DNA from 2 places in the Serratia sp. LTN-2 genome. Region 1 is predicted to be linked to the other one. Evidence: predicted binding sites of a transcription regulator. Region 1 holds the regulator's gene; the other holds the start of a gene.
The links. The regulator ArgR, encoded in region 1, controls arginine synthesis, uptake and breakdown. The targets are predictions, from matches to a motif close to ANTGAATAAAAATACANT.
Positions count from the first base shown of each region.

Region 2: the regulator ArgR is predicted to act here: its motif matches at 1,606-1,623, upstream of argA (amino-acid N-acetyltransferase).

Region 1 covers NZ_JCAXDO010000021.1:13,018-18,395, forward strand. The annotation lists gene rplU (50S ribosomal protein L21) at 1-51, opposite strand, end outside; gene ispB (octaprenyl diphosphate synthase) at 322-1,293, shown strand; gene AC6BYQ_RS24650 (DNA-binding protein) at 1,344-1,700, opposite strand; gene AC6BYQ_RS24655 (helix-turn-helix domain-containing protein) at 1,883-2,143, shown strand; gene mdh (malate dehydrogenase) at 2,210-3,148, opposite strand; gene argR (transcriptional regulator ArgR) at 3,613-4,083, shown strand; gene yhcN (peroxide/acid stress response protein YhcN) at 4,487-4,750, shown strand; gene yhcN (peroxide/acid stress response protein YhcN) at 4,871-5,134, shown strand; gene mpl (UDP-N-acetylmuramate:L-alanyl-gamma-D-glutamyl-meso-diaminopimelate ligase) at 5,332-5,378, opposite strand, start outside.
Region 2 covers NZ_JCAXDO010000013.1:143,270-148,647, reverse strand. The annotation lists gene amiC (N-acetylmuramoyl-L-alanine amidase AmiC) at 163-1,416, opposite strand; gene argA (amino-acid N-acetyltransferase) at 1,638-2,981, shown strand; gene recD (exodeoxyribonuclease V subunit alpha) at 3,024-4,874, opposite strand; gene recB (exodeoxyribonuclease V subunit beta) at 4,871-5,378, opposite strand, start outside.

The DNA.
Region 1 (5,378 bases):
ACCTTCGCTTACTCGGTGTTGTTTACCACCACTTTGGAAAACCGCGTACATATAAAACTCCGCTTTCCGCGTGCCCGACTGTGTTAGTTCAGAGCGCGCTATAAATATTCACAATAGGGCGCGAATTCTACGCAAAAAAGCGGCGCATGACAAGAGCAGAATAAGACCAGATGAACAAAAAAGAAGAAAAAAAACACAGTTTCTTTCGTGGCGTTTATCTGAACCGTTTTTCAAGTACAATCATAGGGACAGTTACCGCCATGTACCGATGTGAGCAGCGATCTCAACGCGGTGAAGAGAAACACAGCTGAAAAAAATACAATGAACCTAGAGCAAATTACCGAGTTAACCGCGCAAGATATGGCGGCCGTGAACGCAACAATTCTCGAACAGCTGAATTCCGATGTCACGCTCATCAATCAGCTTGGCTATTACATTATCAGCGGTGGCGGTAAGCGCATCCGGCCGATGATCGCCGTCCTGGCGGCGCGAGCGTTGGGGTATGAAGGCAACAAGCACGTCACCGTCGCCGCCCTGATCGAGTTCATTCATACCGCCACGCTGCTGCATGACGACGTCGTCGACGAATCGGACATGCGCCGCGGCAAAGCCACCGCCAATGCCGCGTTCGGCAATGCGGCCAGCGTGCTGGTCGGCGACTTTATCTACACCCGCGCCTTCCAGATGATGACCAGCCTGGAATCACTGCGCGTGCTGGCGTTGATGTCGGAGGCGGTCAACGTCATCGCCGAAGGTGAAGTGCTGCAGTTGATGAACGTGCACGATCCTGACATCAGCGAAGAAAACTATATGCGGGTGATCTACAGCAAAACCGCCCGTCTGTTTGAAGCGGCGGCGCAATCGTCGGCGATCCTGTCCGGCGCCAGCGCCGAGCAAGAGCAGGCGCTGCAAGATTATGGCCGCTACCTCGGCACCGCTTTCCAGCTGATCGACGATCTGCTCGATTACAGCGCCGACGGCAGCACCCTCGGTAAAAACACCGGCGACGATCTGAACGAAGGGAAACCGACCCTGCCGCTGCTGCACGCGATGCACAACGGCGACGATGCGCAGCGTGAGATGATCCGAGGCGCGATTGAGCAAGGCAACGGCCGCCACCTGCTGGAGCCGGTATTGCAGGCGATGCAGCAATGCGGTTCGCTGGAATACACCCGCCAACGCGCCGAAGAGGAAGCCGACAAGGCGATCGCCGCGCTGCAGGTCTTGCCGGCCTCGGAGCACCGCACGGCGCTGGAAGGCCTGGCCCATCTGGCGGTACAGCGCGAATTTTAAGAAACCTGGGTTTCTTAACGTTCTCATCAGGCCCGCGCCCACGGGCCTGACTACCTCTCGTTTTCTTCGTCGATGCGCGCCAGCAGGCCGCCGATCCCTTCCCGCATCAGGAAAGCCACCATTTTTTCGCGCTCGCTTTCCGTCAGATGGTAGTAATACTCGATCCAAACCGACAACGGATCCTGGCGCTCCAGGTCATATGCCGCCCCGTCTTCCCTCAGCATCAGCAGATTGCGCGCGCCTGCCGGCAGGCTGTCGATATGATACTCCAACGCTTTTCCCTGCACGCCTTGGCGTCTGCGGCTGAGCCAGCCTTCGCGCCGGGCCATCAGATTGATTCCTTGTGGTGAGGAAGGTAATCCTGCGATGCCTGTCAGCTCCTTGGCGGCAAACCACTCGTTTTTCATAGCCATTATCTCTGGACAATAGTGGGCAAAGTCATTTATTTGGAAACTGATTGGGTCATTTTTGGGAAATTTAATGGTATTCTGATTTCCGAATAAGCGTTTCACGTTGTTCAAACGCCTAACCTTGACCCGTTAGTTATACCACTAACGCAACTTTGGCTAATCAGAAAAGGAATGTAAACATGAATTCAAGGAAGCAGGACTGGCACCCGGCAGACATCATCGCGGCGTTACGCAAGCAGGGCACCACGTTGGCGGCGGTATCACGCAAGGCAGGATTAAGCTCATCAACGCTGGCCAACGCGCTATCGCGCCCATGGCCGAAAGGAGAATGGCTGATCGCCGAAGCGATAGGCGTTCACCCCTCGGAGATCTGGCCAAGCCGCTATTATGATCCGCACAGCGATTGCCTTCTGGATCGCAAAGCGCGCATCAAGTCGTGAACGCAGGGCAAAAAAAACCGCCGGAACAGCGTCCGGCGGCGTTTATCGGCTGACTCGCGGCGACGATCAGTTATTGATGAACTTCTCGCCCAGCTCGATATCTTTGTGCAGCACGTCCAGCATCTCATTCAGCGCTTTTTGTTCAAAGGCGCTCAGGGTGCCGATATCTTTGCGTTCTTCAACGCCGTTTTTGCCCAGCACCAGCGGCTGCGCGAAGAAGCGAGCGTATTTGCCGTCGCCTTCAACGTAAGCGCATTCCACCACGCCTTTCTCACCCTGCAGCGCACGCACCAGAGACAGGCCGAAACGTGCGGCCGCCTGGCCCATGGACAGCGTTGCAGATCCGCCACCGGCTTTAGCTTCCACCACTTCGGTGCCGGCGTTCTGAATGCGTTTGGTCAGATCCGCCACTTCCTGATCGGTGAAGCTCACGCCTGGGATCTGCGACAGCAGAGGCAGGATGGTCACGCCAGAGTGGCCGCCGATCACCGGCACGTTCAGTTCTTCAGGCTGCTTGCCTTTCAGCTCGGCCACGAAGGTGTTGGAACGAATGATATCCAGCGAGGTCACGCCGAACAGTTTGTTTTTGTCGTAAACGCCGGCTTTTTTCAGCACTTCCGCCGCGATGGCGACCGTGGTGTTTACCGGGTTGGTGATGATGCCGATGCAGGCTTTCGGGCAGGTTTTCGCCACTTGCTCAATCAGGTTACGCACGATGCCGGCGTTAACGTTGAACAGGTCGGAGCGATCCATGCCTGGCTTACGGGCCACGCCGGCGGAAATCAGCACCACGTCCGCGCCGTGCAGAGCCGGGGTCGCGTCTTCGCCGCTGAAGCCTTTGATTTTAACTGCGGTTGGGATGTGGCTTAAGTCGACGGCAACGCCTGGGGTAACGGGGGCAATGTCGTAGAGAGAGAGTTCAGAACCTGAAGGAAGCTGGGTTTTGAGTAGAAGGGCGAGGGCCTGGCCGATACCGCCAGCAGCACCGAGAACTGCAACTTTCATCCTATACTCCTTTATTATCTTAAATATATAAAGCGCCGTGAATGTGTTGGTTACGGACCTTAAATTATTACACCTTTAAAAACAATAAATTAGCCAATTCTTGCCTGCCAGTGTAATAAAATGGCCGCTGTCGCGCCCATTTTAGATTAAATCGCTTACGCATGAAGGGCATAGCGCACACTAATCAAAAATAATGCGAGGTTATTCACGAGCAAGTTAACCGGCCGTTACATTACACCCTTACGCAACATCAGAACAACATCATTTTAATAACATTTTATTTACTACTGCGGGCCGATTTTCCGTCGTCAAAAGGGCATATTCATCGCGGCCGGATTTTGTTAAAATGCCGCCCTTTCCTCGCCGCCCGGTCATGTTTATTTTCTTTGGGTCGGCCTCTGTTGCATAAAAATTCATCTATATGCATAATCATGACTTCCACTATCAACTTTCCACGGTGCAAAATGCGTAATCCCGCAAAACAGGAAGATCTGATCAAGACGTTCAAAGCGTTATTGAAAGAAGAAAAATTCAGTTCTCAAGGCGAGATCGTTTTGGCGCTGCAAGAAGAAGGCTTCGAAAACATTAACCAATCCAAAGTATCGCGCATGCTGACCAAGTTCGGTGCGGTACGTACGCGTAATGCCAAAATGGAGATGGTGTATTGCCTTCCGGCCGAACTCGGCGTGCCGACCACTACCAGCCCGCTAAAGAACCTGGTGCTGGACGTCGACCATAACGACGCCGTCGTGGTGATCCACACCAGCCCGGGCGCCGCACAGCTGATCGCCCGCCTGCTCGACTCATTGGGCAAATCCCAGGGCATCCTTGGCACTATCGCCGGCGACGACACGATTTTCGTCACCCCGTCCAGCGGCTTTACCGCTCAGAAGCTGCATGAAGCGATCCTGGGCGTGTTCGAGCAAGAGCTGTGAAACCTGGCGCTAACAAAGTGCGGCTACCGTTCGCATTTTGTTAGCGCTTCTTTAACCCCTGCGTTACCTTCTCGGCCCCCAACCGCGTTTAACACTGCTTTTTTATCCCGCTACAACACATTTCCATGACATCTCCATGTAGCCAGCAGTACCCACTGTGATCTTCCGCACTTTTGGTCAAAAGCACTTACCTCATTGAAATTACATAAAATTAACATCAAAAGATCGTTTTATAAGCGTTTTTTATTCCTTACGGTTATAAAAAAGAAGGTTCACCGGTTTAAAGTTTCACTAGCAACTGTTAGCGAACTATTAATTTTTCGCGTTACTAGCTGTATACTCATTTCCGTGAACTAAGTCACAGTTCGTTAGAACTGATAAAAGAATACGATGAGGTGAGATGATGAAAATTAAAGCTACCGTTGCAACCCTGAGCGTTCTGTCCATGCTTTCCTTCGGCGCATTCGCAGCACAATCTGTTGATGCAACCCAGGCCGCAAAACTGCAGCCCGCCGGCGTGATCACTGTGAGCGGCGTCGCCGCTGCACCTTCCGACATTCGTCAGGCGCTGTCCGATAAAGCCGACGCCAAAGGGGCGACCGCTTACCGCGTGATCGAAGCGCGTAACGACGGCAACTTCCACGCGACCGCTGAAATCTACAAATAAGTACCGGCATTACCCGGCAACGGGCAATACATCTCTGGAACCAAACGCTGTCATAACGGCCTTCAAGAATAAAAATCGCTGCCAAGCCCTTCCAGGCTGTTATGACCAAGGATCGCTATCATGAACATGAAAACTACTGTTGCTGCACTCGGTTTGCTGTCCGTCATCTCCTTCGGCGCCTCCGCCGCCCAGTTGGTGACTAACGATCAGACCACCAATCTGCAATCTATCGGCACCATTACCGTCAGCGGCATCGACGGCGCGCCGACCGACATTCGCCAGGCGTTGTCGGAGAAAGCCGACGCGAAAGGCGCGACCGCCTACCGCGTAATCGAAGCGCGTAACGAAGGCAACTACCACGCCACCGCCGAGATTTACAAATAACAACTCTGGGAACGGCTTTGCAGAGCTGATTACCCTCGTCACTGCCACTGCCGAGTTCTGACGCAAACGCCGATTTCCCAGAGACCCTCTCGTCGTCCTATCCGACGAACCCCGTTGCCCTCGCTCGCGAGGGCTTTTTTATGGGCGTAAAAAAGGCCGCGAATGCGGCCCTTGTGTTGGCTGATGCGGCTAAGCGATCAGTAGGTCACCTTCGGTTCCTGCTTTTTCGCCAGCGCGTCCAGCA
Region 2 (5,378 bases), on a different contig from region 1:
GGTGGAGCAGCCTGGTAGCTCGTCGGGCTCATAACCCGAAGGTCGTCGGTTCAAATCCGGCCCCCGCAACCAACTCTTGATGACAACAGATAAGCACCCTGACGGGTGTTTTTTTGTATCTGCAATCCGCGAAAATAGCCGGACTCGCGCCCGGCCCTGCCGTTATCGGCTCGCCAGCGCGCCGCCGTTGGCGAAATAAGCCTTGATGCCTGCCAGAATCGACTCCGCCACCTGCTGTTGGAAATGGCTGGTGCGCAGCTTGCGCTCTTCTTCGATGTTGCTGATAAACGCCGTCTCCACCAGGATCGACGGGATATCCGGCGCCTTTAACACCGCAAAACCGGCCTGATCGACGCGATTCTTGTGCAACCGGTTGATTTTGCCCATCCGATTCAACACTTCCTTGCCGAACTTCAGGCTGTCGTTGATGGTCGCGGTCTGGATCAGATCGAACATGGTGTGGTCGAGATAGCGGTCGCCGCTCTTGCTGACGCCGCCGATTTGGTCCGACGCGTTCTGTGTCTGCGCCAGGAACTTGGCCGCCGAACTGGTGGCGCCCTTGGTGGACAACGCGAACACCGATGAACCGCGCGCCGCGCGGCTGGTAAAGGCATCGGCGTGAATCGAAACGAACAGGTCCGCACGCTGCTTGCGCGCCTTGGCGACGCGCACCTTAAGCGGGATAAACACGTCTTCGTTGCGCGTCATGAACACCTTCATGTTCGGCTCGCGCTTGATCATGGCGCTCAGCTTGCGGGCAATCTGCAGCACGATGTCTTTCTCGCGCGTCTTGTACTTGCCGATCGCACCGGGATCTTCGCCGCCGTGGCCAGGATCCAGCATGATGACGATCGGCCGATCGCGCCCCGCCTTGCCGGCCTGCGGCGCTTCCGGCGGCAGCGTGCGCTCCAGATCGCCCTTGTTGTAATCTTCCAGTAACGCCAGTAGCGGATCATACTCCTCACCGCCGCTGCCGACCTTGGTCGGATAGAGATCCATCACCAGACGGTTGCGATACTCCGGCACCGGCGCCAGCGTGAAAATATGCGGGCTGACGCTTTGTTTGAGCTCCAGCACCAGCCGCACGGTATTCTGATCAAACTGGCCGACGCGCGCCTGCTTGAGATAAGGATCGTCGGCGCGCACCTGCCCGGCGATGCCTTTCAGCACGCTGTTGAGGTGAACGCCTTCGATATCCACCACCACGCGATCGGGATTGGTCAGGGCGAACTGCTTGTATTTGAGTTCGACGTTGGATTCCAACGTGACGCGGGTATAGGTGGAGGATGGCCAGACGCGCACGGCGATCACGTGCGATGATGCGGCGAAGCCCGTACGACTCACACTCAGCAACCAGCTGGCGGCAACGCCCTGTAATAAACGACGGCGGCCCAGATTGTGATTAGAGTTTGGCATGCGGCTCCGGCAGTAATAGCTGTTTACAACAGATGAAAAAAACACCAATGAAATGGGGATGCCGAAAACTTTAACCAATCATTCCAGCCCTGTCATCAGAAAATCTTTTTATGGTTTTTCAATTTATTAACGATTTAGCGCCCTTAGCACACTCTTCATGACGATTTCCCACTTGCCATCGGCACAATAAAAGAATAAAAATACAAAAATACCGTATAAATATGCAAAGAGGTTTGGCCGTGAAGGAACGTAGTACAGAGCTGGTGCAAGGATTCCGTCACTCAGTCCCCTATATCAACGCCCACCGCGGCAAGACGTTTGTCATCATGCTCGGCGGGGAAGCCATCGAACACGAGAATTTCTCCAACATCGTCAACGATATCGGGTTGCTGCATAGCCTGGGCATTCGCCTGGTGGTGGTTTACGGCGCGCGGCCGCAAATCGACGCCAATCTGGCTCAGCATAACTATGAGCCGATCTACCACAAACACACCCGCGTGACCGACGCCCATACGCTCGAACTGGTCAAGCAGGCTGCCGGCCTGCTGCAGCTCGACATCACCGCCCGGCTGTCGATGAGCCTCAACAACACGCCGCTGCAGGGCGCGCATATCAACGTGGTCAGCGGCAACTTCATCATCGCGCAGCCGCTGGGCGTCGATGACGGCATCGACTACTGCCACAGCGGCCGCATTCGCCGCATCGATGAAGACGCAATCCACCGTCAGCTCGACAGCAACGCCATCGTGCTGATCGGCCCGGTCGCGGTTTCGGTCACCGGCGAGAGCTTCAATCTGACGTCAGAAGAAGTGGCTACCCAGTTGGCGATCAAGCTGAAAGCGGAAAAAATGATCGGTTTCTGCTCCTCGCAGGGCGTAACCGATGCCGAAGGCAATATCCTTTCCGAGCTGTTCCCCAACGATGCGCAAAAGCGCCTTGAAGAGCTGGAGGAAGGCGGCGATTACCATTCCGGCACCGTGCGTTTCCTGCGCGGCGCGGTGAAAGGCTGCCGCAGCGGCGTGCGCCGCAGCCACCTGATCAGCTATCAGGAAGACGGTGCGCTGGTGCAGGAACTGTTCTCGCGCGACGGCATCGGCACCCAAATCGTGATGGAGAGTGCCGAACAGGTGCGCCGGGCGACGATCAACGACATCGGCGGCATCCTGGAGCTGATCCGGCCGCTCGAGCAGCAGGGCATCCTGGTGCGCCGTTCGCGTGAACAGCTGGAGATGGAGATCGACAAATTCACCATTATCGAACGCGATAACCTGACTATCGCCTGCGCGGCGCTGTACCCGTTCCTGGAGGAAAAAATCGGTGAAATGGCCTGCGTGGCGGTGCATCCCGATTACCGCAGCTCCTCGCGCGGCGAAATGCTGCTGCAGCGGGTAGAAAACCAGGCGCGGCAGATGGGGTTGAAGAAGCTGTTCGTACTGACCACCCGCAGCATCCACTGGTTCCAGGAGCGCGGATTCACTCCGGCGGAGGTCGACGTGCTGCCGATGCAAAAACAGGCGCTGTACAACTACCAGCGCCGTTCCAAAATCCTGCTGGCCGATCTGTAATCCCTGCGGGCGCGGCCATTCATTGCCGCGCCCTCTTGCCGCTTATTCCGCTGTCTGCAGCCGTTCAGCCAGCCCGCTGCGACGCTGGGTCGGCGTGCGAATGGCCCGCAACAGCACCGCCTCCGTAGCGTACAGCGAGAGCTGCTTGCGCGCACGGGTGATCGCGGTATAAACCAGCTCGCGCGTCAGCACCGGCAAGAAGTGATTCGGCAATACCAGGACCGTATGGTCAAACTCCGATCCCTGGGACTTGTGCACCGTCATGGCATAGGCGGTTTCATGCGCCGGTAAACGGCTCGGCTGCACCGATTTGATGCTGCCGTCCGGCAGTTGGAAATGCACGCGCAGTTCCCCCTGCTCATCCGGCAGCGTAATGCCGATATCCCCATTGAACAGCCCCAGCGCGCTGTCGTTGCGGCCGATCATCACCGGCCGCCCTCGGTACCAGCGGCCGAGCACGCCCGGCTTGCGGTCGATCAGACCGGCGCGCTGCAACCCGAGCTCAATGCGCTCGTTCAGGCCGGCGACGCCGAACGGCCCTTCACGCAACGCGCACAGCACCTGGAAACGGCCAAAGGCCGCCAGCACCGTCGCCGCGTCCGCGCCTTCGGCGGTCAGCCGCAGAGAATCGCGATAGCCCGCTACGCAGGCATCCAACAGCGCCTGATACTCTTCACTCGTCGCCAGCGCATAGCCCGCGACATCGCCGAAACTGCCGTTTAGTGCCGCCAGCGCGCGATCCCCGGCACCGGCGTTAACCGCCAACGCCAGTTGGCCGATGCCGGAGCGGGCATCGAAGCGATAGCTCTTGCGCAGCAGGCATAGGCTGTCACGCACCGCCGCTTCCGCGTCAGCCTGCTGCCCTTCGATCGCACAACCGGTCAGGCGGCTCAGCTCCGCCGCGCGCGCATCGCTGTATCCCTGCTCGGCAAAACGGCAAATATCCCCCAACACCGCACCGGCCTCCACCGAGGCCAGCTGGTCACGGTCGCCAAGGAAAATCACCCGTGCCTGGTCGGGCAGCGCGGCAATCAGGCGCGCCATCATCGGCAGATCGACCATCGAGGCCTCATCCACCACCAACACATCCAAATGCAGCCGGTTGCCGCGGTGATAGCGCATGCGCTGGCTGTTCGGCTGCGCCCCCAACAAACGGTGCAGCGTCGCCGCCTCGGTCGGGAACAGCGCCTGCTGCGCCGGGGCCAGCGCCAGCTGACGGCTGGCGCTGCCGAGCGACTCCGTCAGGCGCGCCGCCGCTTTGCCGGTCGGCGCCGCCAGCTGAATGCGCAAGCGGGCGCTTTCATCGAGCTGCACCAGCGCCGCCAACAGTTTGGCGACGGTGGTGGTTTTACCGGTGCCCGGCCCGCCGGAAATGACCGCAATGCGCCGCGTTGCAGCCACCGCGGCGGCGATTTTCTGCCAGTCGGGCTCGTCGCTCGCCGCGCCGAACAAGCGATCGAGAATGGCACGCAGCTCCGCCTCCGGCACCGCCAGCGATTCGCCTTCACCGCCGATAAACGCCGCCACTTCGCCTTCGTTTTGCCACATGCGCTGCAGATATAAACGCGGCCCGCGCAGCACCAACGGCGTAGCGCCGCTGCCGTCTCCGACCGCCGCACTGGCCGCCAAACGCTGTTGCCAACGCGCGCTATCCGGTCGCCCGGCGGTTTCCCACATCGCCAGCGCCAGCGCCGGCTGGCGCCCTTCAAACAGGGTGTCCGCCTGCAGTTGATCCAGCATCAGGCAGACGTGACCGGCCCCTGCCTCTGCGCTCAGGCAGGCAGCGGCCAGCAAAATATCGGGTTCGTCTTCGCTCGCCACCACGCGGGCAAACTGCACGTCCAGCGGCCGCAGCGCGCCAAGCGCCACCGCCTGCTCCAGCAGTGCGATCATGATTCTTCCTCCGCCGCCGCAGCTTCGCCGCTGAACAAGCGATCCATTCCCGCCACCAGCTCAAATTCGGGGAGACAGGTGAAAATGCCGTTGCCCGGGTGCGCCGCATCCACGCCGCGCAGGAACAGATAAATCACCCCGCCGAAGTGGCGCCGGTAATCATAATCCGGCAGCCGATGACGCAGATAGCGATGCAACGCCAGCGTGTAGAGCTGGTATTGCAGATCGTAACGATGCTCCGCCATCGCCTGCTCCATCGCCGGCCGGGTATAAGCGCTGCTGTCTTCCCCCAGCCAGTTGGACTTGTAGTCCAGCAGGTAGTATTTGCCCTGCCAACAGAACACCAGGTCGATAAAGCCTTTCAGCATGCCCTGCACCTGATGGAAATCCAGCGCCGGGCAGCGAGCGGAAAGCGGATCGTAACGCTTCACCAGAGCATCGAGCTCCTGCGCCTGCAACAGCCGGTTAATCGGCAAATAGAACTGCAACTCCGCCTGCTTGTGC